2 regions of the Streptomyces sp. NPDC014889 genome follow, and region 2 is predicted to be linked to the other one. Evidence: riboswitches for the same ligand, from Rfam matches in the RefSeq annotation. Region 2 holds a riboswitch; the other holds the start of a gene.
The links. Region 2 has a riboswitch for glycine ahead of gcvP (aminomethyl-transferring glycine dehydrogenase). Riboswitches for the same ligand answer to the same signal wherever they lie in the genome.
Positions count from the first base shown of each region.

Region 1: it holds a riboswitch for glycine, as region 2 does, so the genes downstream of both, gcvT (glycine cleavage system aminomethyltransferase GcvT) here and gcvP (aminomethyl-transferring glycine dehydrogenase) in region 2, are expected to answer to the same signal.

Region 1 covers NZ_JBIBWH010000011.1:31,942-47,570, forward strand. Annotated here, with positions in the region: gene ACF09J_RS22455 (phosphatidylinositol-specific phospholipase C domain-containing protein) at 1-783, opposite strand, end outside; gene ACF09J_RS22460 (SPFH domain-containing protein) at 965-2,074, shown strand; gene ACF09J_RS22465 (hypothetical protein) at 2,094-3,194, shown strand; gene ACF09J_RS22470 (hypothetical protein) at 3,225-3,794, opposite strand; gene ACF09J_RS22475 (hypothetical protein) at 3,891-4,028, opposite strand; gene ACF09J_RS22480 (helix-turn-helix transcriptional regulator) at 4,308-4,748, opposite strand; gene ACF09J_RS22485 (hypothetical protein) at 4,763-6,271, opposite strand; gene ACF09J_RS22490 (radical SAM protein) at 6,252-6,734, opposite strand; gene ACF09J_RS22495 (L-serine ammonia-lyase) at 6,780-8,147, opposite strand; gene glyA (serine hydroxymethyltransferase) at 8,249-9,511, opposite strand; gene gcvH (glycine cleavage system protein GcvH) at 9,529-9,906, opposite strand; gene gcvT (glycine cleavage system aminomethyltransferase GcvT) at 10,034-11,161, opposite strand; glycine riboswitch at 11,319-11,415, opposite strand; gene ACF09J_RS22515 (AAA family ATPase) at 11,562-12,227, shown strand; gene ACF09J_RS22520 (enhanced serine sensitivity protein SseB) at 12,737-13,528, shown strand; gene ACF09J_RS22525 (enhanced serine sensitivity protein SseB C-terminal domain-containing protein) at 13,724-14,503, shown strand; gene ACF09J_RS22530 (ABC transporter permease) at 15,288-15,629, shown strand, end outside.
Region 2 covers NZ_JBIBWH010000017.1:164,655-180,283, forward strand. Annotated here, with positions in the region: gene kdpA (potassium-transporting ATPase subunit KdpA) at 1-89, opposite strand, end outside; gene kdpF (K(+)-transporting ATPase subunit F) at 98-187, opposite strand; gene ACF09J_RS30140 (hypothetical protein) at 504-1,061, shown strand; gene ACF09J_RS30145 (amino acid transporter) at 1,316-3,265, shown strand; gene ACF09J_RS30150 (helix-turn-helix transcriptional regulator) at 3,367-3,762, shown strand; gene ACF09J_RS30155 (hypothetical protein) at 3,759-4,103, opposite strand; gene modA (molybdate ABC transporter substrate-binding protein) at 4,255-5,079, shown strand; gene modB (molybdate ABC transporter permease subunit) at 5,076-5,918, shown strand; gene ACF09J_RS30170 (ABC transporter ATP-binding protein) at 5,968-7,059, shown strand; gene ACF09J_RS30175 (molybdopterin-binding protein) at 7,121-7,540, shown strand; gene gcvP (aminomethyl-transferring glycine dehydrogenase) at 7,602-10,487, opposite strand; glycine riboswitch at 10,663-10,757, opposite strand; gene ACF09J_RS30185 (PRC-barrel domain-containing protein) at 10,872-11,255, shown strand; gene ACF09J_RS30190 (DNA polymerase IV) at 11,165-12,625, opposite strand; gene ACF09J_RS30195 (MerR family transcriptional regulator) at 12,728-13,411, opposite strand; gene ACF09J_RS30200 (bifunctional nuclease family protein) at 13,603-14,076, opposite strand; gene ACF09J_RS30205 (MerR family transcriptional regulator) at 14,157-14,894, opposite strand; gene ACF09J_RS30210 (FHA domain-containing protein) at 14,912-15,629, opposite strand, start outside.

The sequences.
Region 1 (15,629 bases), on a different contig from region 2:
CACGAACCAGGGGCGGATCGAGGCGTCGTAGCGGCTCGCGCGCGGGTCGCCGGCGGCGGCGCCGAGGACGGCGGGGAAGGCCTGGGCGGAGGCGATGTTCCCGGCCGCGTACAGGTCGCGCAGGTGGTCGCCGTACTCCTGGTCGGTCCAGTAGTGGTCGAAGGGGTTGGCCTGTTCCACCGTGCCGGGGATCAGCTCGAAGAGGACCTTGCCGGTCAGGGCGTCTCGGGACGGCCAGGCGTCGGCCCTGGCGGCCGCGTCCAGCGACGCGTGCTTCCCGCCCAGCAGGTCGGACGGCTTGTAGACCAGGTCGCCGAGCTTCTGCCGCACCAGGGTGTCGAACGCGGCGGGCCCGAGTCCGAGGGTGTTGTTGAAGCCGTTCTTCATCTCCATCTTGAAGACGATGGGCCGGTGGTCGGGGTGGAGCTGGTGCCAGGCGGCGATGTTGTCCAGGCAGCTCCCGAGGTCCTGGTCGCGGCTCTTGCCGTACAGCTCGCCGGGGGCCTTCGCGGCCTCGCAGTTGTTGTCGTTGCCTAGCGGATTGCTGTGGCTGACCCGCCAGCGCCGGGTCAGCGGATCGGTGTAGACGTCGATCTCGAGCAGCGAGGCCCCGGAGTCCAGGGCCTGCGCGAAGTAGGTGTACTTGGCCTTCTCGTACGCGTTGTGCGTACCGATCGCCGTCGTCCCGGCGAACGTCGGCTCCGCCGCGCGGGCGTTGCCCGGGACCGCCGTCAGGAGCGCGACCGCACCCAGTAAGGCCGCCAGTCTTCTTGTCCCGCCCATGGCCAACTCCCTTTGCTCGTAGTTGAGTTGAGCGGAAGCGTAGGGAAGGGCGGTTACCGTTCGGTAGCCCCCGGGGGAACAGGTTCGATCAGGTGCCGGATCCCCGGGCGGGCGCCGATTGCTATCGTGCGGACGCGAAGTGAGCCGAAAGCAGAGGAAACGGGGGCGGGCCGTGGGACTGATGGACCGTATACGCGGTGAGTTCATCGACATCATCGAGTGGACCGACGACAGCCGCGACACCATCGTCTGGCGCTTCCCGCGCTACGAGAACGAGATCAAGATGGGCGCGAAGCTCGTCGTCCGCGAGTCGCAGACGGCGGTCTTCGTCAACGAGGGGCAGATCGCCGACGTCTTCACGCCCGGCACCTACACCCTGGAGACGGAGAACCTGCCGGTGCTCTCCACCCTGAAGGGCTGGAAGTACGGCTTCCACTCGCCCTTCAAGGCCGAGGTCTACTTCGTCACCACCCGCCAGTTCACCGACCTCAAGTGGGGCACCCAGAACCCCGTCATCGTCCGCGACCCCGAGTTCGGCATGGTCCGGCTGCGGGCCTTCGGCGCCTTCGCCGCCCGGGTCGTGGACGCCGCCGCGCTGCTGCGCGAACTGGCGGGCACCGACCCGCAGTTCCGCACCGAGGAGGTGCAGGAGTACCTGCGGCAGCTCGTCGTCGGGCGGCTGGCGACCGTCCTGGCCACGGCCGGGGTGCCGATGCTGGACCTGGCCACCCGTCAGGACGGCCTCGGCACCAAGCTGGCGGCCGCCCTCACCGAGGAACTGGCCCCGGTCGGCATCGCCGTGCCCAAGTTCATCATCGAGAACATCTCGCTGCCGCCCGAGGTCGAGGCCGCCGTCGACGCCCGCTCCCGGATGGGGATCGTGGGCAACCTCGACCAGTACACCCAGCTCCAGGCGGCCGACGCGATCGGCGACGCCGCACGCAACCCCGGCGCCGCCGGCGAGGGCGTCGGACTGGGCGTCGGCATGGCCCTGGGCCGGCGCATGGCGGAGGGACTCACCCCGCAGCAGGCCGCCGCCGCCCCGGCCCCCGCCTCGGCCCCGGCCGCCCCGCCGCCGCTGCCCCAGCAGCAGTGGTTCGTCGGCGTCGGCGGCGCCCAGCAGGGCCCCTACGACACCGCCGCGCTGACCGGCCTGATCAGCGCCGGCACCCTCACCCGGACCACCCTGGTCTGGCAGAACGGCATGTCCGGCTGGCTCCCCGCCGAACAGGTCCCTGAGGTCGAACGCCTCTTCGGCAGCGTCCCGCCGCCGCTGCCGCCCCAGGCCTGAGCGGACGGGGACGACGACCATGACCGAGGACCAGGCCACCGCCGCCTCCGCCCGCTCGTACCCGTGCCAGGCCTGCGGCGCCACCGTGGAGTACGCCCCGGGCACCGACGCGCTGCGCTGCCCCTACTGCGGGCACCAGCAGGCCATCGTGCCCGTCCCGCGCGCGGTCCGGGAGCACCCCATCCAGGAGCTGGCGGCCCTGCCCGCCAAGCCCCTGGCCGGACCCGGCTCCGTGAACACCTTCGTCTGCCCCGGCTGCGGGGCCCGCACCGAGAGCGACACGCTCTCCGTGCGCTGCCAGTTCTGCGCCACGCCCCTGGTGGCCGACGCGGGCGCCACCGAGCGGGTCGTCCCCGAGGCCGTCGTGCCCTTCGGCCTCGACCGCGACGGGGCTCGGGAGGCGCTGCGCACCTGGACGTCCTCGCGCTGGTTCGCCCCCAAGGACCTGAAGAAGGTCACCGAGGCGGAGTCCTTCAAGGGCAGCTACCTGCCGCACTGGACGTACGACGCGGCCACCGTCTCCGACTACCGGGGCCGGCGCGGCGAGTACTACTACGAGACCGTGACGCGCACCGTCACGGAGAACGGCGAGACCCGCACCGTGACCGAGCAGGTGCGGCACACCCGCTGGTACCCGGCCTCCGGAACGGTGTCGCGGGACTTCGACGACGTCCTGGTGCCCGGCACCGGCCATGTCAGCGCCAAGCAGCTCGACAAGCTCACGCCCTGGCCGCTGGAGGAGGCCCGGCCCTACCAGGAGGAGTACCTGGCGGGCTTCCAGACGGTGCGCTACGACATCGAGCCCGAGTCCGGCCTGGAGACGGCCAAGCAGCGGATGGCCGAGGTCATCGAGGGCGACTGCCGCAGCGACATCGGCGGCGACGAGCAGCGGGTCGAGTCGGTCGACACCCACTACTCCGACGTCACCTTCAAACTGATGCTGCTGCCGGTGTGGTTCCTGACCTACCTGCACGCCGGGCGGACCTGGCAGGTCACGGTGAACGCCCGCACCGGCGAGGTGGTCGGCGAGCGCCCGTACAGCACCGGCAAGATCGTCGCCGCCTCGCTCGCAGCGCTCGCGGTGATCGCGCTGGCCGTCTGGCTGATCGCCAGAAGGTAGCGGCCGCACGACGGCACGGGCCGGACCTCGTCAGCACTCGATGATGTTCAGGGACTTCTCAGGGACAATCCGCGACCGGTCCCGCTCCAGCCAGGTGTCCATGATCGCGAGGCCTCGCTGACCGGCTCCCGGCATGAAGTGAGCATAGTGGGTGAGCGTGGTGGTGGACGAGGAGTGCCCCAGCCATGAGGAGACGCTCACGAGGGACTCGCCCGCCTCGAGCTGCACGCTGGCGTAGGTGTGGCGCAGGACTTGGAACATGTCCTCGCGGCGCGCGGAGTAAAGCTTGACCCTCCAGCTCCGGTCGTTCCAGGTCCGGTAGTAGATCCGGTTGCCGTGCGAGGTCGTCAGCACCAGCCGCACGGTTACGGGCTTGCGCTGCCGGGCCTCCAAGGCGTTGGCCGGGGGCTCCGGAGCACGCCACGGCAACGTGCACGGGGTGGGCGGGTAGCGCCGGCAGTGCTCGCCCAGACCGAAGGCCTCTCCTTGGCGTAGCCCGAGCCCGAGACCGAGGTCGACTGCCAGCCGGTAACGGTCCTGGAGGTGAAGCCGAACAGCGTCGACGATCGGGCGGGTCCACGCCTTGGCCTTCTTGTCCAAGGCCCGCGGAGGCTTGATGCTTCGGTGCGCCTTGGTCGGGTTTCGCAGCAGCCGCTGGTCGTCGACCGCGTTGCCGGGGATCGCCGAGAGATGCCGCTAGATCACCTCGGCCGTCGAGCTCTCGACAAGGGTCAGCAGCGAGGCCGTGAAGGACCGCAGCCCCGAGGCGTCTATCTCACGAAGGGGAAGGTCCCCGAGGAGCGGGATGATGTGGTTCCGGATGCGGCTGGCCATCGGGCCCTGGGTCGAGGGCTCGTCGGTGCGGCTGGGCCACCAGTGGTCGATGATGTAGTCGGCGAGCGATATCTCACCGTCCCGCGGGTCGACGACCGTTCGTTCGACACCAGCGAGGACGCGAAGCAGTGGCTGGCCACGGCGAAGACCACACCGGCCATTCGGTGGTTCTCCGTGCTGTGGTGTGTTGTGGGTCGGTTGGTGGCAACGCTCGTAGCGGCCGGGGCTTATCCAGGCCGCGGACGGTCTTTTCCTGGTCTTTTCGAAAGGGCGCTGGTGCTACCAGAGGGACCTGGCGCGGCGTTGAGGCTTGCACGCAAGGGGGTTGAGGGCGGGGTTCGACCGGGAGTCGGCCTGCTCCTGGGCTCGTACCCACGCGTCAAGGGCGGAGACGCGGTACATCACGCGACGTCCCATGCGAAAGCTGGGAGGGCCCTGACGGCGATGGCGCCAGACGTAAAGGGCGTTGGGGGAGAGGCCGAGATGGTCGGCGGCCTTCGGGAGGGTCAGGAAGGCGGTCTCGAGGGGGCCAGTGGAGTGCTGCATCCGTTGAATTCCTGCCGTAGCTGAGGCGTTGACAGGAACAGAATCCACAGAAAGAGCGATTTGGGCGTGCCGGACCTCTCTGGTAACACGAGAGCCCGCCCGGAGGAGGCCAGGATCATGAGGCGCGTCCGTCGGAGGTCGAGCGTCGGCCTGGACCGGAGATTTTGAGGACATTCATGAGTGTCGGGTCACGCGCAAGTAGCCTTGCCGCTCTTGGTCGGCTCCAGCCACGCCTTGTTGGCGGGAAGTTTTACCGGTTCGTGCGCGATCGGGTCCCACAGCACGATAGTGCTGCCTGCGACGTTGATGAGCAGGTAGGGACGATCCGGGTTCAGCGCGGGGCCCTCACCAGGGATGTTCCCGAGCTCGGCGGTCGTCCGTACGCACGTCCAGGAAGGTTCGACGCCGAAGTACGCCGGCGATTTCGTGCCGCGTTCGGCAGCGGCCTTGGTGCGTTCGACAGCCTGGCTGGTCGAGTCCAGGGCTATTCCGGCCGTGGCGGCCAAAAGGGCAACGAAGATGAGGGCATTCAGAACGACGTTCGTGCGCTCGCCGGGCGCTGCGTAGAAGTGGTGGCGGTGCCGGGCGATGCCCCACCAGGCAGGGACGATCAACACGTAGGCCAGCATCGATACGAGCTTCAGCGAGGCGATGAACTGCCAGAGTGGCGGGACGTCGAGATCGTCGACGCTCAGGTCCAGCCCGTCGGCGTACAGGGCGTGGAGCACCGATCCCGCTGCCACGAAACTCGAGATCAGCAGCGTGGTGACGAGGGGGACAGCCCATCCGACCCATTCACCCCACGTCCACTGCCGTACCAGGAGCCAAAGTCCCGCGACCACCCCGAGAACGAGCACGGTGTAGGACATCGTGGAGGGCGTCCAGGCTTCGCTGCCGAGAAGTCCGCGCCCGGCAGCCGTCAAGAAGCCGGACGCCAGGAGGACCAGTACCGCGCCCATTGCCTTGCCGTCGGGGAAGAGCCGCCAACCGGCGTGTGCTGCTCTCACAGCGCCGGTAAGCGCGACCAGGGCCCAGAACCACAGACTTGCCGGTACTGCATGGGCTGCCAAGGCGAGGGCCACAGCCGGCATAAAAGCCCACACGACGGCATGAAGGGCCCGGCGGTTGCCTTCCTCCTCCGGCCAGCGGCGCACCGGGTCCTTCCACATGCCGTCCAAGGGACGGACGGCGACTCTTGAACCGGCCGTCGGGTTTCCGGTACGTGCCAAGCGCAGGGCTTGTCGTGCGGGGCCGGTTATGAGGCCACCGACGTCGTAGGCGCCGCGAGCCATGGCCCAGTTGGCGACGTACCGGCGCCAAGGCGAGTCGAGGGCGCGTCGTCTGGCCTGAGCGTCGATGATGCGCCAACGGGAGCGTGTCTCCCGGTCCCGATGCAGGCGTTCGGCACGTAAGACGTAGGCTTCCAGCCCTGCGGCCTGCGCCACCTTGCGGATTCGATCGGCCGCACCTCGGTCACATCCCTTGGCGATACCGAAGAGGCGCACTTCGATCTCGTAGACCCGGGAGTCGGGAGACGGGTCAACGGCATTCCCCAGCGGTCCTTGACCAGAGGGGTGTTCGCCGCGGATGGGCCAGCCTTGCTGAAGAAACCGCTCCTTGGCCTCCTCCCAGTCCTGCTGACCACCGCGGACTTCGACGAAGGCCCGCACCCGCTGGTCATAGCGTGCCTGCCCCATCGGCCGCTCCCTTGCATGGCACCTTGTTCGGCTCCCGCCGGATCTGTTGTCTCCGACGGGTTCGGAGTGTATGGGCTGTCTGTGACATCGCGCGTGGGGAGCCGGGAGCCGTTGCCAGAGGCGACTCTTCAGCGTAGGTATCATCAACCGTGATCGCCCTCGACAGGGACCTGGGGCAGCGGTCCTCCTCGGTCTCTTCGGGGAGATCGTGGATCCAACTGGTCAGCTGGATGATCCCGGCCGCGGAGAGGAGCCGGCAGCCGTCGATCGTGTCCTGCACCGTCGCGTTCTTGGTCATGAGCTTGAGCATGCGGTCGGAGCCGGACTCGCAGCCGACGAAGATCGCGCTGAAGCCGACGTCACGAAGCCGCTCCAGCTCGATGTGTCGGGCGAGTTGGACGATGTCCGGCAGCCGGGACCCCAGGGACTGAGGGGCTTTCCATCGCGTAAGCAGGGAAGGCACCGACAGCACTGAAAGAAGCAAACGCGCTGGTCAGTGCCCGCTCCCTCAGCACTCGATGATGTTCACCGCGAGCCCGCCCCGGGCCGTCTCCTTGTACTTCACCGACATGTCCGCGCCGGTCTCCTTCATGGTCTTGATGACCTTGTCGAGGGAGACCTTGTGGGAGCCGTCGCCGCGCATGGCCATACGGGCGGCGGTGACGGCCTTGACCGCGGCCATGCCGTTGCGTTCGATGCAGGGGATCTGGACCAGACCGCCCACCGGGTCGCAGGTGAGGCCGAGGTTGTGCTCCATGCCGATCTCGGCGGCGTTCTCGACCTGCTCGGGGGTGCCGCCCAGGACCTCGGCGAGGGCGCCCGCCGCCATCGAGCAGGCGGAGCCGACCTCGCCCTGGCAGCCGACCTCGGCGCCGGAGATGGAGGCGTTCTCCTTGAAGAGCATGCCGATCGCGCCGGCGGCGAGCAGGAAGCGGACCACGCCGTCCTCGTCCGCGCCGGGGATGAAGTTGATGTAGTAGTGCAGGACCGCCGGGATGATGCCGGCCGCGCCGTTGGTCGGGGCGGTGACCACCCGGCCGCCGGCCGCGTTCTCCTCGTTCACCGCCATTGCGTAGAGGGTGATCCACTCCATCGCGCGGGCCGTCGCGTCGCCCTCGGCGCGGAGCTGGCGGGCGGTGACGGCGGCGCGGCGGCGCACCTTCAGACCGCCCGGCAGGATGCCCTCGCGGGACAGGCCGCGTCCCACGCACGCCTGCATCACCCGCCAGATCTCCAGCAGGCCCTCGCGGATCTCCTCCTCGGTGCGCCAGGCCCGCTCGTTCTCCAGCATCAGCGAGGAGATCGACAGGCCCGTCTCCTTCGTCAGGCGCAGCAGCTCGTCGCCCGAGCGGAAGGGGTACTTCAGCACCGTGTCGTCCAGCTTGATGCGGTCCGCGCCCACCGCCTCCTCGTCCACGACGAAGCCGCCGCCGACCGAGTAGTACGTCTTGGCCAGCAGCTCGGCGCCGGAGGCGTCGTACGCCCACAGGGTCATGCCGTTGGCGTGGTAGGGGAGCGCCTTGCGGCGGTGCAGGACCATGTCGTCGTCGTAGGAGAACGCGATCTCGTGCTTGCCGAGCAGGCTCAGCCGGCCGGAGGTCCGGATCGTCTCGACCCGCTCGTCGGCCGTCTCCACGTCCACCGTGCGCGGCGAGGCGCCCTCGAGGCCGAGCAGCACCGCCTTCGGCGTGCCGTGGCCGTGGCCCGTCGCCCCGAGGGAGCCGTACAGCTCGGCGCGGACCGACGCGGCCCGCTCCAGCAGGTCCTCGTTGCGCAGCCGGCGGGCGAACATGCGGGCCGCCCGCATCGGGCCGACCGTGTGGGAGCTCGACGGGCCTATGCCGATCGAGAACAGGTCGAAGACCGAGATGGCCACGGTGACTCCTCAAGACGGGGTGGTGCTGGGGGTGCGAGGGGCGGGGCGCCGCGCACGGGCCGGGTTCTCCGGCCCGCACGCGGCACTCCTCGGAACGGGACTTACTTGTTCAGACCCGGGTACAGCGGGTGCTTGTCGGCCAGGGCGCGCACCCTGGCCTTGAGGGCCTCGGCGTCGTAGGACGGCTTCAGCGCCTCGGCGATCACGTCCGCGACCTCGGTGAAGTCCTCGGTCGTGAAACCGCGGGTGGCCAGGGCCGGCGTGCCGATCCTGAGGCCCGAGGTGACCATCGGCGGGCGCGGGTCGTTCGGGATCGCGTTGCGGTTGACGGTGATCCCGAGCTCGTGCAGGCGGTCCTCGGCCTGCTGGCCGTCCAGCTCGGAGTCGCGCAGGTCCACCAGGACCAGGTGCACGTCCGTGCCGCCGGACAGGACGTCCACGCCGACCGCCCGGACGTCGCCTTGGACCAGGCGCTCGGCCAGGATGCGGGCGCCGTCCAGGGTACGACGCTGGCGCTCGCGGAACTCCTCGCTCGCGGCGACCTTGAAGGACACCGCCTTGGCGGCGATTACGTGCTCCAGCGGGCCGCCCTGCTGACCGGGGAACACCGCGGAGTTGATCTTCTTGGCCAGCTCGGCGGTGGACAGGATGACACCGCCGCGCGGGCCGCCCAGCGTCTTGTGGGTGGTGGTGGTGACCACGTGGGCGTGCGGCACCGGGTTCGGGTGCAGGCCCGCGGCCACCAGGCCGGCGAAGTGCGCCATGTCGACCATGAGGTACGCGCCGACCTCGTCCGCGATCCGGCGGAACGCGGCGAAGTCGAGCTGCCGCGGGTAGGCGGACCAGCCGGCCACGATCAGCTTCGGCTTGGACTCCTTCGCCAGGCGCTCCACCTCGGCCATGTCGACGCGGCCGTCCTCGCCCACGTGGTAGGCGACGACGTCGTAGAGCTTGCCGGAGAAGTTGATCTTCATGCCGTGGGTCAGGTGCCCGCCGTGGGCGAGGTTCAGACCCATGATCGTGTCGCCGGGCTTGAGCAGCGCGAACATCGCGGCCGCGTTCGCCTGCGCGCCGGAGTGCGGCTGCACGTTGGCGTGCTCGGCGCCGAACAGCTCCTTGATGCGGTCGATGGCGATCTGCTCGACCACGTCGACGTGCTCGCAGCCGCCGTAGTAGCGGCGGCCGGGGTAGCCCTCGGCGTACTTGTTGGTGAGGACCGAGCCCTGCGCCTCCATGACCGCCACCGGGGCGAAGTTCTCGGAGGCGATCATCTCCAGCGTGGACTGCTGGCGGTGCAGCTCGGCGTCGACCGCGGCGGCCACGTCCGGGTCGAGCTCGTGCAGGGGAGTGTTGAGAACAGTCATGTGCGTGTGTCCGATTCTCAGCCGGCCGTCTCGGCGGCGTACTCGTCGGCAGTGAGCAGGTCGGCGGGCTCCTCGGCCAGGCGCACCTTGAACAGCCAGCCGCCCTCGAAGGGCGCGGAGTTCACCAGCGACGGGTCGCTCACCACGTCCTCGTTGATCTCGGTGACCTCACCGCTGACGGGGGAGTACAGGTCGGACACCGACTTCGTCGACTCCAGCTCGCCGCAGGTCTCGCCCGCGGCCACCGTGTCGCCGACCTCCGGGAGCTGGGCGTAGACGACATCGCCGAGCGCGTTGGCCGCGAACTCCGTGATGCCGATCGTCGCCACGCCGTCCTCGACGGGCGACAGCCACTCGTGCTCCTTGCTGTAGCGCAGATTCTGAGGGTTGTTCATGGCCAGAATTCTCCTGTACGCGGGTCAATGGTGATGAATGGGGAGGGCGAAAGGCGCGCGCGGCCAGGGGTGACGTGCCTCACGTCGCCCCCGTGACGGCTACGACGGTGTCACGCGCGCCGCTTTGTCACTTCTGCCGCTTGTAGAAGGGCAGCGCCACGACCTCGTACGGCTCGTGGTTGCCCCGGATGTCCACACCGACACCGGCCGTGCCGGGAGCGGCGTGCGCGGCGTCGACGTACGCCATGGCGATCGGCTTGCCCAGGGTGGGGGAGGGGGCGCCGGAGGTGACCTCGCCGATCACCTCGCCGCCAGCGACGACCGCGTACCCGGCGCGCGGGACGCGGCGGCCCTCGGCGACCAGGCCGACGAGCACCCGGGGCGGTTCGGCGGCGGCGCGCTCGGCGGCGGCCAGCAGGGCCTCGCGGCCCACGAAGTCGCCCTCCTTCTCGAACTTGACCACCCGGCCGAGGCCCGCGTCGAAGGGGGTCAGCGAGGTCGACAGCTCATGCCCGTACAGCGGCATGCCCGCCTCCAGGCGCAGCGTGTCCCGGCAGGACAGACCGCAGGGGACGAGACCCGCGTCCGCGCCGGCCTCGGTCAGCGCCTGCCACAGCTTCTCCGCGTCGCCCGGGGCCACGAACAGCTCGAAGCCGTCCTCGCCGGTGTAGCCGGTGCGCGCGATCAGGGCGGGGACGCCGGCGACCGTGCCGGGGAGGCCGGCGTAGTACTTCAGGCCGTCCAGGTCGGCGTCGGTGAGGGACTTCAGGATGCCGGCGGACTCGGGGCCCTGCACGGCCAGCAGCGCGTAGTTGTCCCGGTCGTCGCGGACCTCGGCGTCGAAGCCGGCCGCCCGCTCGGTGAGCGCGTCGAGCACCACCTGGGCGTTGGAGGCGTTGGCGACGACCATGTACTCGGTCTCGCCGAGCCGGTAGACGATCAGGTCGTCCAGGATGCCGCCGTCGGCCTGGCAGATCATGGTGTAGCGGGCCCGGCCGAGACCGACCGTGGCGATATTGCCGACCAGGGCGTGGTTCAGCAGCGCGACGGCCTGCGGGCCGGTGACGGTGATCTCGCCCATGTGGGACAGGTCGAAGAGGCCGGCCTTCGTCCGCACGGCGATGTGCTCGTCGCGCTCCGAGCCGTAGCGCAGCGGCATGTCCCAGCCGGCGAAGTCGGTCATCGTCGCGCCGAGCGAGCGGTGCAGCGCGTCGAGCGCGGTGCGGCGGGGTCGGTCGGGTTCGGTACTGCTCATCGGACGGTCTCCCAGGCATGACAGGCGAGGACGGATCGTGTCCTCCCCATCTGTCATCGGAACCTGAGAGGTTCGCCATGACCGCCGTCGGACGGACGGACCACGGCTTGCACCTTGGGTGGAGCCACTGCGCCAGCGGCCCGCTTTTCAGATGTGCCTCGCCCGCGCGGTAACGGTGCCTGAGAGATTCAAGGGAGGTACTTGCTCCTTCGGCGCCCCAGCGAGACGGCTGGGGACTCTCCCGCGCGGATTCAAGCGGCCGATATGCAGTTGCGCGCACATCATTGCACGCCCGGCCCGCTTCGCGGCAGGTCGGCATCCGTGACCGACCTGTGGCAGTACGTGCACGGAAACGCGGCGCTCGCACATTACCTTCTCTTTACGTTCGCTGGGAGGAATGATGACGACGCGCAGGACGGCCTTATCCGTGACGGCCTTGTCCACGACAGCCGTGACCGCGACGCCGGCGCACGCGATGGCCGAGGCCTCCGCGCCCCTGGTCCGCGACCTGCGGGACCGGTCCGGCCGTGGCCCGCGGACGCTGCGCTTCGGCCCGCGCGACCTCGTCGTGGTCACGGGCCTGCCCGGCAGCGGCAAGTCCACGCTGATGCGGCGCGCGGTGCACGGCGTCCGCGTCGACTCCCAGGACACCCGCGACCGCTGGGACGCCCGCCTGGCCGCGCACCTCCCCTACGCGCTGTACCGCCCCCTGGTCCGCCTCGCCCACTTCGCGACGCTCCGGCGCGCGCTGCGCTGCGGGGCGGCGCTCGTGGTCCACGACTGCGGCACCCAGCGCTGGGTACGCGCCTGGCTCGCCCGCGCCGCCCGCCGCCGCGGCGCCACCCTGCACCTGGTCCTGCTGGACGTCACCCCCGCCATCGCCCTGACCGGCCAGCTCGCCCGGGGCCGCGCCGTCTCCCGCCACGCCTTCCGCCGCCACCGCCGCACCACGACCGACCTGCTCCGCACCCTCGAACGAGACACCCTCCCCAGCGGCTGCGGCTCGGCGACCCTCCTGGACCGCACCGCGGCGACACACCTGCACCACATCGAGTTCGGCCCCTGAGGGCGGCCCGCCGCGCCGCCCGGAGCACGAAAGCCGCGAACGGCACCGCACGCCGGCCACCGACCCGGCCCACGGCGCCGGCCACCGGGCAGGGGCCGCCCGCGGACGCCGCGGCGTGTGCACGTACCGCGCCGCTGTCCGCGCCCGCCGAGCCCGGGGCTCGTCCGCCGATGCTGCGGCGTGGTGCACGCACCGCCCCGCTGCCCGCCCGCCGGGTGTGTTCCGGCTTGCCCCCGCTGTCCGCCCGCCGGGCCTGGGGGCCCGCCCGCCGACGCCGCGGCGTGGTGCGCGCACCGCCCCGCTGTCCGCGCCCGCCGGGCGTGTTCCGGCTTGCCCCCGCGCGACCGCCCGGCGCACCGGACCCGTACCGGCGCCGTGCGTGCCGTGCCGGCCACCGGGACGGTGACGGTACTCGCCGGGTAGGGGCGGGCCTGGGAGTTTTCGTGAGGTTCGGGCGCGTACCCGATAGCCTTTCGGCCACAGCAGTGGTTCACAGCAGGCGGTAGCAGATGGACTTCCCGGCGGACTTCTCCGCAGACCTTCCGGCACAGGCGCACTCCCATCCGCACGGCGGATGGCCCGGCAACGAGCTGGAGGAGGTGCTGTCCGCCTCCCTCGGCGTACCGTCCGCCGGCGGCCGGATCGTCGAGGTGCTCGGCCGCAGCTTCCTCTGGGTGCCCCTGCCCAACGGCGGCGGCCCGCGCAGCGGCCCGCTCGACCTGCCCACGCTGGACATCGACGGCCAGGCGTACGTGCCGGTCTTCAGCTCCGAGGAGCAGTTCCGCCAGGTCGTGGGCCCGCACATGGCGTACACCGTCGCGCCCGCCCTCGAGTTCGCGCGCGGACTGCCCCCGCAGGCCGGCATCGCGCTCAACCCGGACGGCGTGGTCGGCGTCCCGCTGCCGCCGGCCGCCGTGGCCGAACTGTGCCGGGCGGGGCACACCCCGCTGGACGGCCCGTCGGGCGGCGGCCGCGTCCGCCTCTTCGAACCGGACTGGCAGGACGACCCGGTGGACTTCCTCGCCGCCGCCGGCGCCGAGTTCGCCGCGACCGGCGTGGTCAGCACCGCCCGCCGCTGCCTGGCCGTCGTCGAGACGGACGAGCCGGTCATGTTCATAGGCGTCGAACTGTCCCAGTGGGACGGCGACCCGCAGGCCGGCCCCCTGGACGCCCTGGGCCGCGCCCTGGCGGGGAACCCGGCCAAGTGGCCGGTCAACCTGGTCCTCCTGGACGTGGCCCAGGATCCCGTGGCGGACTGGATGAGGGAGAACGTCCGCCCCTTCTACCAGCACGCCCACTGAGTCCGGCCGGGGACGCGGGAAGCGCACACGATCCGCGGTCGGCGGCGCACGGCGAGTCCCCGGCCGCCGGACGGCGGCTTAAGCTAGCCCTGCCGTCACTTTCCGCCTGCCCGCCGGGCGGACGGCGGGAAGGTGACGACAGGACCCGGACCCACGGCTCGGTCGAAACGTCGGTTGTATGGAGGGGCGGTACAAGTGAGCGCCAGCGGCACCACGGCCGGACAGGTCGAGCAGACGCTGCGCCAGGTGACGCCCGGGCGTTACGACGCCTACGAGGCGCTGCTGCGCGCCCTGGCGACCCCGTCCTCCGGCCAGGTCTGGATGCTGCTGTGGCACGGCCAGGCCGGCTCCCCCGACGCCCAGTACGGCCACATGGAGGTCGACGGGCACGGCTACGCGCCCTGCGTGACCTCCGCCCAGGAGCTGTCGGCCAGCGGCTGGAACCGTTCGTACGAGGTCGTGGACGGTCTCGACGTGGCCCGCACCCTCTACCCCGACCACTACGGCCTCTGGCTGAACCCGCACGCCCCGGGCGGCGGCGTCGGCATCCCCTGGCTGGACCTGCGCCGCATCGCCACCGGCCTGGACCGCCAGCCCGCGGGCCCGCTCTCCCTGTCCGAACCCGCCGTCGAGGCAGCGAAGTTCTACGCGCTGCTCACGCAGAACGCCCAACGCACCCCGGCCCTGCGCTCGTTGCGGCGCGCCTGGGTGCAGCCCGCGTTCGGGGCGCCGTACCTCGCCATCGGCCTCGACGTGTACGACACCTCGCCGCCGGCCGTCGACTCGGTGCGGATGATGATGCAGCAGTCCATCGGCGCCGTCCCCGACGGGCTGCCGGTGTCGACGGTCGCGATGTCCGACGAGTACGACCCGGTCGCGATGTGGCTGCGCGCCAACTCCCGCCCGTTCTACGACCGCGAGAGCCAAGCACCCCCGGCGGCCGGGTACCCCCGCCCCGACCAGTGGGCCTACTGAGCGCGTTCGTCATCCAGCGGTTCGGACGGAAACGCGCACCCGATCCCGGTCGCCGGCGCCGCCCCTGACACGGGCGCTTTCCTGGACCGAGTGGATGTATCGCGCCATGCTGACCGCGCCGAGCGGTCAGGGCGCCGGGCGTCGGCGGGACACCGGCGCCGGGTCCCCGCCCGTGGCCGCCACGCCCCGCCGGGACCCTCTCCCGAAGCGCCGGGAAGTCCGGTTGCCGGGGCGACCGGACTTCCGTGTCGAGACGCTGGTGAGGACCGCTGCGTCGCGCCGGGACGGGCCGGGGTGCGCCGTGCCGGAACGTCCGTTCACCGGTGCCGGAGCTCCCGCCGAGCGGGTCGTGCCCCCGGTGCGGGAAAGGCCGTCCGCAAGGCTCTGAGCAGGGCGTATCCGGTCCGCGGGTACCGGACGAGAAAGCGCTGTTCGTCTGGTTTGTGATCTCCGCAGGGGGGCCAAGTCGTGCCGTGATCCGGCCAGTTGGGTGGAGCGGAGCACGTTCGAGAGGCGCTACCCTGTGTCCGGATAACGGAAACCCCCAACCCGCATCACGTTTGCGCATCCATTCACGGTCAGCCCTGGCGAGTGATCGCCGGCCCGTTGAAGACTCGCCTCGCGGATGCAGGGCCTTCGATCCTGTGATCGAACCATTCGGGGGATCCGCCGGACAGTCGTGCCGCATCCGTCTGCCGCCATCGCGCAGCAGGCAATCGAACCAAAGCCGTCCACAGCGGCGGGGAAAAGGCCGGTCACCACCGGCGAGAGGGGTCAGGTCACTGTGACCGCACCGATCGAGACCACCGGGGCGGCAGCCGAGACGCAGCCGGAGGCTGTGCTCGCTGGTGCCGGCAAGGGGCGGATCGAGGGCCGTTCCCTCGGACAGATCGCCTGGACCCGGTTCAAGAAGGACAAGGTCGCGGTCACCGGTGGCGTCATCGTGCTCCTGCTGATCCTGCTCGCGATCCTCTCGCGTCCCATCCAGGCCGTGTTCGGGCTCGACCCGAACGCGTTCAACCAGGATCTGATCGACCCCAACACCTCGCTGCCCAACGGCGCCTGGGGCGGCATGAGCGCGGACCACCCGCTGGGCGTGGACCCGAAGTTCGGCCGTGACATCGCC
Region 2 (15,629 bases):
GCCATGTAGGCGCCGAGCGGAACGTGGGCGAGCGCCAGCGCGGCCATGAGGGCGAGGAGCTGGAGTACTCCGGCGAGTCCGGGACCCATGACGCGGTTCAGAACCTCTCCGGGAAGATCAGGGCGAGGACGAGATAGCCCAGCAGGGCGACGGCCACGACCAGGCCGACGATGTTCTCGGCGGTCACAGCTTCGTCACCCCCTTGACGGCGAGGGCCACGAGCGCGAACACCGCGAGCGTGACGACGACGAAGGCCACATCAGCCATCGCGAACTCCTGGGACGAGGGACGAACGGACATCGACGATTCGAGGAAACGACCTCCTCCGACCGATTCCGACCACCGTTGACGGCTCCCATACGGCGGCACACCCACCCTTGACGGGCCCCTGACGACGCGCCCCCGGCAGCGGCGGCGAAGTGGCGTCAAGAACCGGTCCGGGCGCGTCAGGGGCGTGTCAAAGGCAGGTGCCGAAGCCCTCCGGGGGCTCTAACGTCGAACACATGGGACTCCGCGACGACGAGCGAGCCGGCACCGACCCGGTGCCGCGGGAACCCGGCCGCACGGCCCGCACCCACCCGTGGGCGCGGGAGCTGCGCACCTCGGTCTGCTGCTCCGCGGCGCTGCTCGCCCTGCTGCTCCTGATCGACTGGGGCACGGGCAGTCTCACCTGGTGGCGCGGCGTGCTCTGGTGCACGCTCGCGGTGCTGCTCTTCGTGGTGCTGTGCCCGCCGCGCGTCCGCGCCGGCCGGGGCTGGATCGCCTCCCGGTCACTGATGCGCAGCCGGCTGGTCCGTACCGACCTGCTGGTGTCGGTGCGCGCGGTCGACGGTGTCTGCCGCCGGCTGGTGCTGCTGGACTCCCTCGGCGGGCGGGTGGAGCTGGATCCCGAGGTCCTGGTGGACCATCCCGACGTCTGGTACCGCCTCGACGAGGACGCCCGGCACTGCGTGGCCGCGGGCAGGCTCCGGTGCGGGACGGAGGAGCTGCGCGACATCTCCGAGCAGGTGGACCGGGAGACCGCGCTGGCGGTGTTCCGGGTCTCGGGACTGGAGTCATGACGCTGGGTGTCCGCCGCGGGGTTCCGCCGCCGTCTCTCCCCCGAACGGCTCAAGGCACGGCAAAACCTGCGTGTCCGCTGGTCATGAGGTGACGTCGGGGTCCCCAGCGCCGGTCCTGCCGAAAGGTTGACGCCTGCTCAGTCGGGTACTCGGGAGCCCCTGCGTTACTCTCCGCATACGCTGGTGATCCGTCCGCATGACGGCCCGGTCCGTGGGGCCGGTCCGGACGCGAGCCACACCTCAGGAGCAGGGGCATGGCGACCACCGAGCACCCTCCCAGTCGTCTGCGCGCCTGGATGCTGGAGGGCCTGTCCGACATGGGCAAGGGCCTCCAGCAGGCCCCGCACGCCCTGCCGGAGGCCCCGCACAAGGGACAGCGGTGGTGGAGGGTGATGTGTCTGACCGGTGTGGACTACTTCTCGACGCTCGGCTACCAGCCGGGCATCGCTGCCCTGGCGGCCGGACTGCTGTCGCCGATCGCCACCCTCGTGCTGGTTCTGGTCACCCTCGCGGGCGCCCTGCCGGTGTACCGCAGGGTGGCGTCGGAGAGCCCGCACGGCGCGGGCTCGATCGCCATGCTGGAGCGGCTGCTGTCGTTCTGGCAGGGCAAGCTGTTCGTGCTGGCCCTGCTCGGCTTCGCCGCCACCGACTTCCTGATCACCATGACGCTGTCTGCCGCGGACGCCTCGACCCACCTGGTGGAGAACCCGCATCTGACGGCCGCGATGCACAGCCACCAGATGCTGATCACGCTCCTGCTCATCGCACTGCTCGGCGCGGTCTTCCTCAAGGGCTTCGTGGAGGCGATCGGTGTCGCCTTCGTCCTGGTCGGGATCTATCTCGCGCTGAACGCCGTCGTGGTGGCGGTCGGTCTGTGGCACGTCCTCACCGCCGAGCACGTGGTCACCGACTGGACCAGCGCGCTGACCGCCCAGCACGGCAACGTCTTCCTCATGGTCGGCGTGGCCCTGCTCGTCTTCCCCAAACTCGCGCTCGGCCTGTCCGGCTTCGAGACCGGCGTCGCCGTCATGCCGCACGTGCGGGGCAACCCGGACGACACCGAGGAGTGTCCCACCGGCCGTATCCGGGACACCAGGAAGCTGCTCACCACGGCTGCGCTGATCATGAGCTGCTTCCTGATCGCCACCAGCTTCATCACCACGCTGCTGATCCCGGCGCCGGAGTTCAAGGCCGGCGGCCAGGCCAACGGCCGCGCCCTAGCCTACCTGGCGCACCAGTACCTCGGCAACACCTTCGGCACGGTCTACGACGTCTCGACCATCCTGATCCTGTGGTTCGCGGGCGCCTCCGCGATGGCCGGGCTGCTCAACCTGATGCCGCGGTACCTGCCCCGCTACGGAATGGCCCCGCACTGGGCACGGGCGGTCCGCCCGATGGTCATCGTCTTCACCCTGATCGGTTTCCTGGTCACCTGGATCTTCGACGCCAACGTCGACAAGCAGGGCGGCGCGTACGCCACGGGCGTGCTCGTGCTGATCAGCTCCGCGGCGATCGCGGTGACCATCGCCGCCCGCAGAGCCGGCCAGCACAACTGGACCATCGCGTTCGGGATCATCGCGGCCGTGTTCCTGTACACGACCGTCGTCAACATCATCGAGCGTCCCGACGGTGTGAAGATCGGCGGCTGCTTCATCGCCGGGATCATGCTGGTCTCGCTGCTGTCGCGGCTGGCCCGTTCGTTCGAGCTGCGGGTGACGAGCGTGACGCTCGACGGCATGGCGGAACGGTTCGTCAGGGACATCGCCAGCCGCAAGATCCGGTTCATCGCCAAGGAGCCGGAGCGGCAGGACAAGGCCGAGTACCGCGACAAGATCGAGCAGATCCGCAGCGACAGCGACATCCCGCTCACGGAGGACTTCGTCTTCGTCGAGGTGACGGTCACCGACCCGTCGGAGTTCGAGGCCGGACTGTCCGTGCGCGGGGAGGTCAAGCACGACCGCTACCGGGTCCTGGCCATGGAGTCCGCGTCCGTCCCGAACGCCCTGGCCGCGCTCCTCCTCCATGTCCGGGAGATGACCGACCGCACCCCGCACATCTACTTCGAGTGGACCGAGGGCAACCCGTTCGCCAACTTCCTGCGCTTCTTCCTCTTCGGACAGGGCGAGGTCGCGCCGGTCACCCGCGAGGTGCTGCGCGAGGCGGAGCCGGACCGCGCCAAGCGCCCTCGGGTGCACACCGGCTGAGCCGCGCCGGACGGCGGCGGGTGCCCACCGGCCGGCCCGCGCCCGCGAACGGCCCACCCCCAGGTCCGCGTCACCCCGCCTGCGGCCCTATCGTGACCGGCATGCAGTCCTACACGATCGGGCAGGCGGCCCGGCTGCTCGGCGTCAGCCCGGACACCGCGCGCCGCTGGGCGGACGCGGGCCGGATGGCCACCCACCGCGACGACAGCGGACGCCGGCTCATCGACGGCCGGGACCTCGCCGCGTTCTCGGTCGAGCTGGCCCGGAGCGGCGGCGGCGAGGAAGGTCCCTCGTACACGTCGGTCCGCAACGCCTTCGCCGGCATCGTGACCGCCATCAAACTCGGCGACGTCGCCGCCCAGGTGGAGATCCAGGCCGGCCCGCACCGCCTCGTCTCCCTGCTGACCCGGGAGGCGGTGGAGGAGCTGGGCCTGGAGGTCGGTATGGAGGCCACCGCCCGCGTGAAGTCGACGAACGTGCACATCGACCGCGCCTAGAGTCTCTCGTTCGGATCACGCCGGGCCGGCGCGCGGTAGCCGCCGTCCACACGGATCGCCCGTACGCCGCTGGCGTATCGCGCGCCGCAGCGGTCCCGCGGCAGGACGAGCTGGGGACCGTCGCCGTCGAGCTGCCGGTCCTTGCGCAGGGCCGGGTCGAACCCGGGTCCGGCCGCGGACAGCACGTCGTACAGGCGCGGTCCGGTGAAGTGGTGGTACTGCATTCCGCTGGTGGCGCAGGCGAAGGCGACGCCCACCCCGTGCTGGGACCACCAGACCAGATCCCGGCCATCACCTCCGCAGGGTCCGCACCCGAACGACCGCCCCGTGCAAACGCACATGCAAGCCATCCATGGCGCGTCACCGGCTCATGCGATGCAACAGGGGCCTTACACCTGGCAATTGCGGCAGTATGATCGCTTCACGGCCGTCAATCGGCCGTGGCAGGGCGCGACAGCTTCTTCCGTGCAGAGCCAGAGGAGTAGAACCGTGATGACCCGTTCCACGCGACGGACCAGAATGCTGCAGTCGGGAGTGGCGGGGGCCGCGGCGTTGCTCGGCCTCAGCGCCTGCTCCTCCTCGTCCTCCGACGGCTCGTCCGAGGCCGGATCCGACGCGTCGGCGTCCTCCGCGCCGAAGCTGTCCGGCACCGTGACCGTCTTCGCCGCCGCCTCGCTGAAGGAGACCTTCACCACGCTCGGCAAGGAGTTCGAGCAGCAGCACCCGGGCACCAAGGTCACCTTCAACTTCGGCGGCAGCGACAGCCTCGCCGCGAGCATCACCTCCGGTGCCCCCGCCGACGTGTTCGCCGCCGCCAGCCCCAAGACCATGGCGATCGTGACCGACAAGAGCGAGGCGGCCGGCACACCGGTCACCTTCGTCCGCAACCAGCTGGAGATCGCGACCGCGCCCGGCAACCCGGACAAGGTCTCCTCGCTCAAGGACCTCACCAGGTCCGGCCTGAAGGTCGTCCTGTGCGACAAGACCGTGCCCTGCGGCGCCGCCGCCCAGAAGGTGCTGGACGCGAGCCACCTCAAGCTGACCCCGGTCTCCTACGAGCAGGACGTCAAGAGCGCCCTGACGAAGGTCGAGCTGAAGGAGGCCGACGCGGCCCTCGTCTACAAGACGGATGTGAAGACCGCCGCCGGCCGGGTCCAGGGCGTGGAGTTCCCCGAGTCGTCCGAGGCCGTCAACGACTACCCGATCGCCCTGCTGGGGAACGCGCCGAACGCAACGGCGGCCAAGGCGTTCATCGATCTCGTGACGTCGGCCGACGGCCAGAAGGTCCTGACCGGGGCCGGGTTCCTGAAGCCGTGACCGCAACCGACGAGGCCCGTGCCGTGACCCGGAGGAACGGGTCCGGGCGCGGCCGCGCGCTCGGCGGCGCGCCACTGCCTCTGCTGGTCCCCGCCCTGGTCGGCCTGGCCTTCCTGCTGCTGCCGCTGCTCGCCCTGCTGATCCGGGCTCCCTGGCGCAGCCTCCCGGACCAGCTCACCAGCGCCGAGGTGTGGCAGGCGCTCCAGTTGTCCCTGATCAGCGCCACCGCCGCCACCGCCGTGAGCCTGGTGCTCGGCGTCCCACTGGCCTGGCTGCTGGCCCGTACGGACTTCCCCGGACGCGGATTCGTACGCGCCCTGGTCACGCTGCCGCTGGTACTGCCCCCCGTCGTGGGCGGTGTGGCCCTGCTGCTGGCCCTGGGACGCAACGGCGTCGTCGGGCAGTGGCTGGACTCCTGGTTCGGGATCACACTGCCGTTCACCACGGCCGGGGTGGTGGTCGCGGAGGCGTTCGTGGCCATGCCGTTCCTCGTGATCAGCGTCGAGGGCACGCTGCGGGCCGCCGACCCGCGCTACGAGGAGGCGGCCACCACACTGGGCGCCTCACGCTTCACCGCGTTCCGCCGGGTCACCCTGCCCCTGATCGCGCCGGGCATCGCCGCGGGCGCCGTGCTCGCCTGGGCGCGGGCGCTCGGCGAGTTCGGCGCCACGATCACCTTCGCCGGCAACTTCCCCGGCCGTACGCAGACCATGCCGCTGGCCGTCTACCTGGCCCTGCAGAACGACCCGGCGGCGGCGATCTCCCTGAGCCTGGTCCTGCTCGCGGTGTCGATCGCCGTACTGGCGGGTCTGCGGGACCGCTGGATGACGGCCTCGTGATGACGCCGCCGCCGATCCCGACCCGCCCCGTATCCAGGACGTTCATCTCATGACCGACATCGACCGGACCCCGGCCGGCGTGCGTTCCGGGGGCGCGCCCGGGGAGGGCCTGGACGCCCGCCTCGTCGTCGACCGCGGCGCCTTCCGCCTCGACGTCGCGCTCACCGCCGCCCCGGGCGAGGTGGTGGCGCTGCTCGGCCCGAACGGCGCCGGGAAGACGACGGCGCTGCGCGCCCTGGCGGGCCTGGTGCCGCTCACCGGCGGCCATCTGCGCCTGGACGGCGCCGCGCTGGACCGCACGCCGCCCGAGGCACGCCCGGTCGGTGTGGTCTTCCAGGACTACCTGCTGTTCCCGCATCTGTCGGCCCTGGACAACGTGGCCTTCGGACCGCGCTGCCGGGGCGCGTCCAGGGCCGAGGCCCGCGCGCAGGCGGCGCGCTGGCTGGACCGGATGGGCCTGGCCGACCACGCCGGCGCCAAGCCCCGCCGCCTCTCGGGCGGCCAGGCGCAGCGGGTGGCCCTGGCCCGCGCCCTGGCCACCGGGCCCCGGTTGCTGCTGCTCGACGAACCGCTCGCCGCCCTCGACGCCCGTACCCGTCTCGAGGTCCGCGCCCAGCTGCGCCGGCACCTCGCCGAGTTCGAGGCCGTCGCGGTCCTGGTCACCCATGACCCGCTGGACGCGATGGTGCTGGCCGACCGGCTGGTCGTCGTCGAGCACGGCCGTGTCGTGCAGGAGGGCACCCCGTCGGAGATCGCCCGCCGTCCGCGCACCGACTACGTCGCGCAACTGGTGGGTCTGAACCTCTACCGCGGGGAGGCGGAGGGCCACACCGTCCGTCTCGCGTCCGGTCCCGCCGTCACCATCGCGGAGGAGCTGTCGGGAGCGGTGTTCGTGGCCTTCCCGCCGAGTGCGGTCACTCTCTTCCGGGACCGCCCCTCCGGCTCCAGCGCGCGCAACCTGTGGCACTGCGAGGTCGCCGGTCTGGAGACCCACGGTGACCAGATCCGCGCCGACCTGACGGGCGAGCTCGCCCTCACCGCGGACCTGACGACGGTCGCGGCCGCCGAACTCGACCTGCACCCGGGCGCGGCGGTCTGGGCGACCGTCAAGGCGACGCAGACCCACGCCTACCCGGCTTGAGGCACCGGCCGCCCTACGGTGGGTGATCATCACGTCCCCCCACCCCCGCGAGGCACCCCCCATGAGCCTGAGCATCCGCAACCAGTTGCCCGGCACGGTCACCTCCGTCACTCCCGGCGAGGCGATGGCCCTCGTTCATGTGCGCCTGGACGGAGGCGGACAGCTCACTTCCGCGATCACCCGGGACGCCGTCGAGGACCTGCGGCTGACCGAGGGCACCGCCGTGCGCGCCCTGGTGAAGTCGACGGAGGTGTCCCTGGCCACCGGGCCGGTGGAGGGCCTGTCCATCCGCAACCGGCTGCCGGGCACCGTCAGCCGGATCACCCTCGGCGCGGCCATGGCGTCCGTCCGGGTCGGTGTGGAGGGCGGCGAGCTGACCGCCGCGATCACCACGGATGCCGCCGCGGAACTCGGCCTGGCGGAGGGCACGCGCGTCACCGCCCTGATCAAGTCGACCGAGGTGTCCCTGGCCACCGTGTGACACGGCGGGAAAAGCCCGTGGGCTCCCGCCCGGGTCGGACGGGAGCCCACGAACCGCTCACTCAGTCCTCGTACGCGTCCAGCGGGGGGCAGGAGCAGACGAGGTTGCGGTCGCCGAAGGCCTGGTCGATGCGGCGCACCGGCGGCCAGTACTTGTCGGCCGCCGAGACCCCGGCCGGGAAGACGGCCTCCTCACGGGTGTAGCCGTGCTCCCACTGCCCGCCGAGCGCGGCGGCGGTGTGCGGGGCGCCGCGCAGCGGGTTGTCGTCCTCGGCCCACTGGCCGGCACCGACCTTCTCGATCTCGGCGCGGATCGCGATCATCGCGTCGCAGAACCGGTCCAACTCGGCCAGGTCCTCCGACTCGGTCGGCTCGATCATCAGCGTGCCGGCCACCGGGAACGACATCGTCGGCGCGTGGAAGCCGTAGTCGATCAGCCGCTTGGCCACGTCGTCCACGGTCACGCCGGTCGCCTTGGTCAGCGGGCGCAGGTCGATGATGCACTCGTGGGCGACCAGGCCGCCGGGACCGGTGTAGAGCACCGGGTAGTGCGGCTCCAGGCGCTTGGCCACGTAGTTGGCGCTGAGCACGGCCACCTGCGTGGCCCGCTTGAGGCCCTCGCCGCCCATCAGGCGGACGTAGGCCCAGGAGATCGGCAGGATGCCGGCCGAACCCCACGGCGCGGCCGAGATCGGGCCGACCCCGGTCTCCGGGCCGGCGCCGGGCTGCAGCGGGTGGTTGGGCAGGTACGGCGCCAGGTGGGAGCGCACGCCGACCGGGCCGACGCCGGGACCGCCGCCGCCGTGCGGGATGCAGAACGTCTTGTGCAGGTTCAGGTGGGAGACGTCGCCGCCGAAGTGGCCCGGCTTGGCGAGGCCCACCAGGGCGTTGAGGTTGGCGCCGTCGACGTACACCTGGCCGCCGGCCTCGTGGACCTGTGCGCAGATGTCGGCGACGTGCTCCTCGAACACGCCGTGCGTGGACGGGTAGGTGATCATCAGCACGGCCAGCTGCTCGCCGTACTGCTCGATCTTCGCCCGCAGGTCCTCGACGTCGACCTCGCCGTCCTCGGCGGTCTTGACGACGACGACCTTCATGCCGGCCATCACGGCGCTGGCGGCGTTGGTGCCGTGCGCGGAGGACGGGATGAGGCAGATGGTGCGCTGCTCGTCGCCGTTGGCCCGGTGGTAGCCGCGCACGGCGAGCAGACCGGCCAGCTCGCCCTGGGAGCCGGCGTTGGGCTGGAGGGAGACCTTGTCGTAGCCGGTGACCTCGGCGAGACGTTCCTCCAGCTCACGGATGAGCGTGAGGTAGCCCTCCGCCTGCTCGGCGGGCACGAACGGGTGCAGCTGCCCGAACTCCGGCCAGGTGACCGGCTCCATCTCGGTCGTCGCGTTGAGCTTCATGGTGCACGAGCCCAGCGGGATCATGCCGCGGTCGAGCGCGTAGTCACGGTCGGACAGGCGGCGAAGGTAGCGCAGCATCGCGGTCTCGGACCGGTACTGCTGGAAGACGGGGTGGGTGAGGTAGGCGTCGGCGCGCAGCAGCGCCTCGGGCAGCGCGTCCCCGGCCGCCGCGTCCAGCGCCTCGATGTCGCCCCCGACACCGAAGGCGGCCCACACGGCGCGCAGCCGGTCCCGGTTGGTGGTCTCGTCGCAGGCGATGGAGACGTGGTCGGCGTCGACGAGGCGCAGGTTCACACCGCCCTCGCGGGCCGCGGCGACGACCTCGGCGGCCCGCCCCTCGGCCTTGACGGTCAGCGTGTCGAAGAACGCGCCGTGCACGACCTCGAAACCGCCCGCGGCGAGGCCCTCGGCGAGGACCGTGGCGTAGCGGTGGGTGCGCAGCGCGATGTCCCGCAGGCCCTCGGGGCCGTGGTAGACCGCGTACATGCCGGCCATGACGGCGAGCAGCACCTGGGCGGTGCAGATGTTGCTGGTGGCCTTCTCGCGGCGGATGTGCTGCTCACGGGTCTGCAGGGCGAGGCGGTAGGCCTTGTTGCCGTCGGCGTCGACGGAGACGCCGACCAGGCGGCCGGGCAGGCTGCGCGCGAACTTCTCGCGCACCGCCATGTAGCCGGCGTGCGGGCCGCCGAAGCCCATCGGCACGCCGAAGCGCTGGGTGGTGCCGACGGCGATGTCCGCACCGAGCTCGCCGGGCGACTTCAGCAGGGTGAGCGCGAGCAGGTCGGCGGCGACGGTGACCAGGGCGCCCAGCTCGTGCGCCTGGTCGATGACGGGCTTGAGGTCGCGCACGGCGCCCGAGGCGCCCGGGTACTGCAGGAGCACGCCGTTGATCTCGCGCTCGGCGATCTCGGCGGGGATGCCCGCGCCGAGGTCGGCGACGACGACCTCGACCCCGGTCGGCTCGGCACGGGTCCGGATGACCGCGATGGTCTGCGGCAGCGCGTCCGCGTCGACCAGGAACAGGCCCTTCTTGTTCTTGCCCATGCGCCGGGACAGCGACATGGCCTCGGCCGCGGCGGTGCCCTCGTCGAGCAGGGACGCGCCGGAGGTCGGCAGACCGGCCAGGTCGGCGACCACGGTCTGGAAGTTCAGCAGCGCCTCGAGGCGGCCCTGGGAGATCTCCGGCTGGTAGGGGGTGTAGGCCGTGTACCAGGCCGGGTTCTCCATGACGTTGCGCAGGATGACCGGCGGAGTGAAGGTCCCGTAGTAGCCGAGTCCGATCATCGAGCCGAGGACCTGGTTGCGGTCGGCGAGGGTGCGCAGCTCGGCCAGCACCTCGGCCTCGGTGCGCGCGCCCGGCAGGTCGAGGGCGTCGGCGTTCTTGATCACGTCGGGCACCGCGGCGGCGGTGAGCTCGTCGAGCGAGCCGTAGCCGACCTGCGCGAGCATCTTCGCCCGCGCCTCCTGGTCGGGCCCGATGTGGCGCTGTTCGAAGGGGATGCCCTGTTCGAGCTCGGAGAGCGGAATGCGCTGGGCGGTCATTGCGGAGGCCTCCTGGTCTGTCACGACCTTCGAGGGACACCACGGCACGGGTGCCCCGACGGCCTCCCCCTCTGTCATCTCAACCTGAGAGTTTCACCGGGCCGCCCGAGGGCTCCGGTTTTCACCGTCGGTGAGAGCGGAAGCCGTCGACACCCGCTCTGCTTTCCAGAGTGACCTCGTCCGTGCGGTACGTGGGCCTGAGAGATTCCGGGGAGGATTTGCTCCTTCGGCGCCCCCGGTGGTGCCGGAGGGCTCTCCCGCACGGGGTCAGCAGCCGTTGCCCAGAGTACCAGCGGGGCAGCCGCACGGGCCTTCGAGTGGCCGCCATGCTGAATGTGCTCTTTTGTAGTGCTTACGGATGAGTTGCGACCATGTGGAGGGACAGTGCAGACGGAGATCGATCCGCGCAACCTGATCGGCCGCAAGGCGTTCGACCGCAACGGCCACAAGATCGGCACGGTGGACGAGGTCTACCTCGATGACGCCACCGGAGTACCCGAGTGGGCGGCGATACGCACCGGCCTGTTCTCCCGGGACGCCTTCGTCCCCCTGGAACCCAGCGAACTGGTCGAGGGCGCCCTCCGCGTCCCCTTCGACCGCTCGCTGATCAAGGAGGCCCCCGACTTCGGCGTGGGCCGCCATCTGTCCCCCGAGCAGGAACTGCAGCTCTACCACCACTACGGCTTGGACGTGGCCCCTCCCCCGGCCGTTCCGGACCACCACTTCGGCAAACTGGCGGGCTCCGGCTCGGGCCCGGACGAGAGCTGAGCCGGAGGAACCTCGGGACCCGGAGGGAGCAGAGGAACCAGCGGAAGGGGTTCGGCCGGTTCCAGGTCCGGGTCGTCCAGAGGGAAGGTGCGTACCCGGCCCGGCGCGGAGCCGGGGGTCTCGAAGCGGACGGTGACGCGGCCGAGACCGCTGCCCTGCACCCATCCGTGACCGTACTCGGCGTGCCGCACGTCGTGGCCTGACGGCCACCGTCGCTCGGTGGGCGCCGGCTGCTGCTCGGCAGGTTCCTCGGGCCGCTCCTCGGCGCCCTCCGCCTCCGTGTCCGCGGCCCGCGCGCCCGCCGCCTGCGCGAACAGGTCCTCCTGGGTGTAGTCGGCGAGCCCGGACACGCCCACGCCGAGCAGTCGTACGCCGCCGGTGGTGTCCACGGAGTCCAGCAGCCGGGCGGCCGCCTCGCGTATCACCGCCGGGTCGTCGGTGGGTCCGCGCAGGGTCTCGGAGCGGGTCAGGGTGGAGAAGTCGTAGCGGCGCACCTTCAGCACGATGGTGCGCCCCGACAGACCGGCCTCGCGCAGCCGCCGTACGCAGCGGTCGGCGAGCCGCTGCACCTCCAGGGCGACCCGGACGCGGTCGTGGATGTCCACGTCGTAGGTGTCCTCGACGGAGACCGACTTCGCCTCGCGCTCGGCGACGACGGGACGCTCGTCGTGGGCCAGCGCCATCGCGTACAGCGCGTGCCCGTGCGCTTTGCCGAGCAGCCGTACGAGTTCGTCCTCACCGGCCTCGGCGAGCTCCTCGACGGTGTGGATCCCGGCCCGCCGCAGATGGTCGCCCGTGGCCGGGCCCACGCCCGGCAGGGTCCGCACGGTCAGCGGTCCGAGCAGGGCCCGCTCGGTGCCGGGCCGGATGAGCACCAGACCGTCGGGCTTGGCCTGCTCGGAGCCGATCTTGGCGAGCATCTTGGACGCGGCCAGCCCCACGGACCCCGTCAGCCCCGTGACGGCCCGGATGTCGGCGCGCAGCCTGATCCCCGCCAGCCGGGCGGACTCCGCGTCCCAGGCGGCTCCCCCGGCCTCCAGGTCCACGAACGCCTCGTCCAGGCTCAGCGGCTCCACCAGCGGCGACAGCGACCGCAGCAGGCCCATCACCCGTTCGCTGATGGAGCGGTAGAAGGCGAAGCGCGGCACGAGGTACGCGGCGTTCGGTGCCAGCCGCCGCGCCTGGGCCATCGGCATCGCGGAGTGGACGCCGAAGACACGCGCCTCGTACGACGCCGTGGCCACCACCCCGCGCGGTCCAAGACCGCCCACGACCACGGCCTTCCCGCGCAGGCTCGGCTTGGACGCCTGCTCCGCGGAGGCGAAGAAGGCATCCATGTCGAGATGGAGGATCGTGGGTGCGGTTCTCACATCTACGATGCTGCACCACACCACTGACAACGCCCCGGACGGACCGGGCCGGGTCGCCTGTCGGCCGGTGGTCCGGGCGGCCGCAGCCGCCCGAGGGGCGGCTCAGACGGCCCGGTTGCGCCGCCGTGCCAACTCGTCGCGCGGGTTGGGTCCCACGAGCGTCTCCCCGGTGTCGATGCGCTCGCCGTGCAGTTGCGACAGCGCGCTCTCCACATCGCGCCACACCACGCCGACGGCGATGCCGAAGATGCCCTGGCCGCCCTGGAGCAGGGCGTGCACCTCGTCGGGCGACGTGCACTCGTACACCGTGGCGCCGTCGCTCATCAGCGTCATCCGCTCCAGGTCACGGAAACCGCACTCGCGCAGATGCTGGACGGCGGTACGGATGTTCTGCAGCGACACGCCGGTGTCGAGGAACCGCTTGACGATCTTCAGGACGACCACGTCCCGGAAGCTGTAGAGGCGCTGCGTGCCGGACCCGTGGGCGGGCCGCACACTCGGCTCGACCAGCCCGGTCCGCGCCCAGTAGTCCAGTTGCCGGTAGGTGATACCGGCGGCCGCGCAGGCCGTCGGACCGCGGTAGCCGATCTGCTCGGTCGTCATGACCGCCGCCCCTCCGCTGCTCGGCACCGCCGTCGGTCGCTGCGGAGCACGACCGGCCACGCCATCGAGAGGGGGATACCCCCCGCTCGGTCGGATCCGAGAGCCCGGGGGAGGGTACGGACCGCTTCCCCCGGCATTGCGTCCGGGGGCACCCCCAGCCGTACCGTCGCCGCTGCTTCTCACGCCGACCTCCGTCCTTGACCTGCCTCCTCGACGGTAGGCAGTCACCAGGGGTGCGTCAACGATCGCCACACTCGGCACGCCGAGTGATAATCACCCTAAGAGTGGTTTCGCGTACCCCGTCGCCGGGAAAGGCTATCCGAATGCTTCGGAGGGAGGACGCGGGGCGGTCTCCCATGGCTCATGCGGGCACTTCACTGGCTGCTGCTGCCGAAGTCCTCCGGCGAGATCTGGTCGAGGAACTCGCGGAACTTCTCCACCTCGTCCTCCTGCTCGTCCGGGATCGCGATCCCGGCGTCGTCCAGCACCGTGTCACTGCCGAAGATCGGCGTCCCGGTGCGCAGGGCCAGCGCTATGGCGTCGGACGGCCGGGCGCTCACTTCGACACCGCTGGCGAACACCAGCTCGGCGTAGAAGACGCCTTCACGCAGGTCCGTGATGCGCACTTCCGTGAGTTCCTGGCCGACCGCCTCCAGCACGTCCTTGAACAGGTCGTGGGTCAGCGGTCGCGCGGGCGCCATGCCCTGCTGGGCGAAGGCGATCGCCGTCGCCTCCCCTGGCCCGATCCAGATGGGGAGGTAGCGGTCGCCTCCCACTTCACGCAGGAGCACGATCGGTTGGTTGGAGGGCATCTCGACCCGGACACCTACGACATCGAGCTCGTTCACACAGCAACCCTAGGCGGTGCCCGGGACGTTTGGGTAGTCGGGCCGGGCATGGGAGGAGGATCCGGCCGTCTCCGGCCCGCTCACGGCAGCCGCAGCCCGAGCGCGGTCTGGACCAGCACCGTGTGAAGTCGCACCGTGAGTTCCGCAAGCTCCTTGGCGCGGGCCTCCGCATGTGCCCTGGTCTGCGGATTGCGGTGCCGCCTCAGCGGCGCCACCACCTGGTCGACGAGCCCCGCCTCCCGGTCGGCGGCCGCCTTCATCACCCGCAGATGCCTCGGCTCGATCCCGAAACGCCCCAGCTCGGACACGAGCGAGGCCACGGTCACCGCCTCGGCGCCGTAGGCCCCGTCCGCCAGCGGAGTGAGCAGCCCGTACGACTCCCACTCCTGGAGCTCCCCCTCCTCGATACCGACGGCGGCGAGCAACTCGTCCCGCCCGATCCGGGCTCCCGCCGGCGCCTCGGCCGGCTGCGGCACGGACCCGCCGTCACGCTGCCGGCCGACCGCCGGCAGATGGACCGCCTCGCCGCGCTCCATGGCGTCCAGGTACTCGCGGATCACCTTCAACGGCAGGTAGTGGTCACGCTGCATCCGCAGGACCAGGGCCAGCCGCTCGACGTCGTCGGTGCTGAACTTGCGGTACCCCGAGGGGGTGCGCCGCGGCTCGACGAGACCCTCCGACTCCAGGAAACGGATCTTGGAGACGGTGACCTCGGGGAACTCGCCGCGCAGCATGTTCAGCACCGTGCCGATGCTCTTCAGCCCACTGTCCGTGGCGGCGGCGCCGTGCCCGGCGCCGCCGCTCGGTGATTGACGCATGGACCTTCCCTGACAGGTCAGACGCCCTGCCGGCTCGAGTAGAAGACCAGCCGGTACTTGCCGATCTGGACCTCGTCGCCGTTGGACAGAGCGACCTGGTCGATCGGCTCCCGGTTGACGTACGTGCCGTTCAGACTGCCGACGTCGGCCACCGTGAACGAGCCGTCCGGGTTGCGCCGGAACTCCACGTGGCGACGCGAGACCGTCACGTCGTCCAGGAAGATGTCGCTCTGCGGATGACGCCCGGCCGTGGTCAGCTCGCCGTCCAGGAGGAAGCGGCTGCCGGAGTTCGGTCCGCGGCGCACCACCAGCAGGGCCGAGCCCAGCGGGAGCGCGTCGACGGCCGCCTGCGCCTCGGGAGACAGCATCGGCGTCTGGCCGGTGGCCTCGGCGTCGTAGGCCTCCAGACCGGAGATGGAGATCGTCGAGGTCGTCTCCGACGAGCGCTCCGGCGTCGCGCCGGGCCGCAGCGGCGCGCCGCAGTTGGAACAGAAGCGGCTGTTCTCCGCGTTGCGGTTCCCGCACCTCGTGCACACCAGGACGGACATGGACGGATCCTCCTGCCGCGGCTGCCCCGCGGGGGCATCGGACGCGTACGGGCCGGCGGCGAACCCTCCAGCCGTACCTGAGGTCGACGGTTCCCCGAAACCTATGCCGCCCGACTGGGCAGGGTCAACCGACGGCGCGCCCTGACCAGCCACCTGGTCCCTGAACAGCGGACGCCGGCCCTCGGCG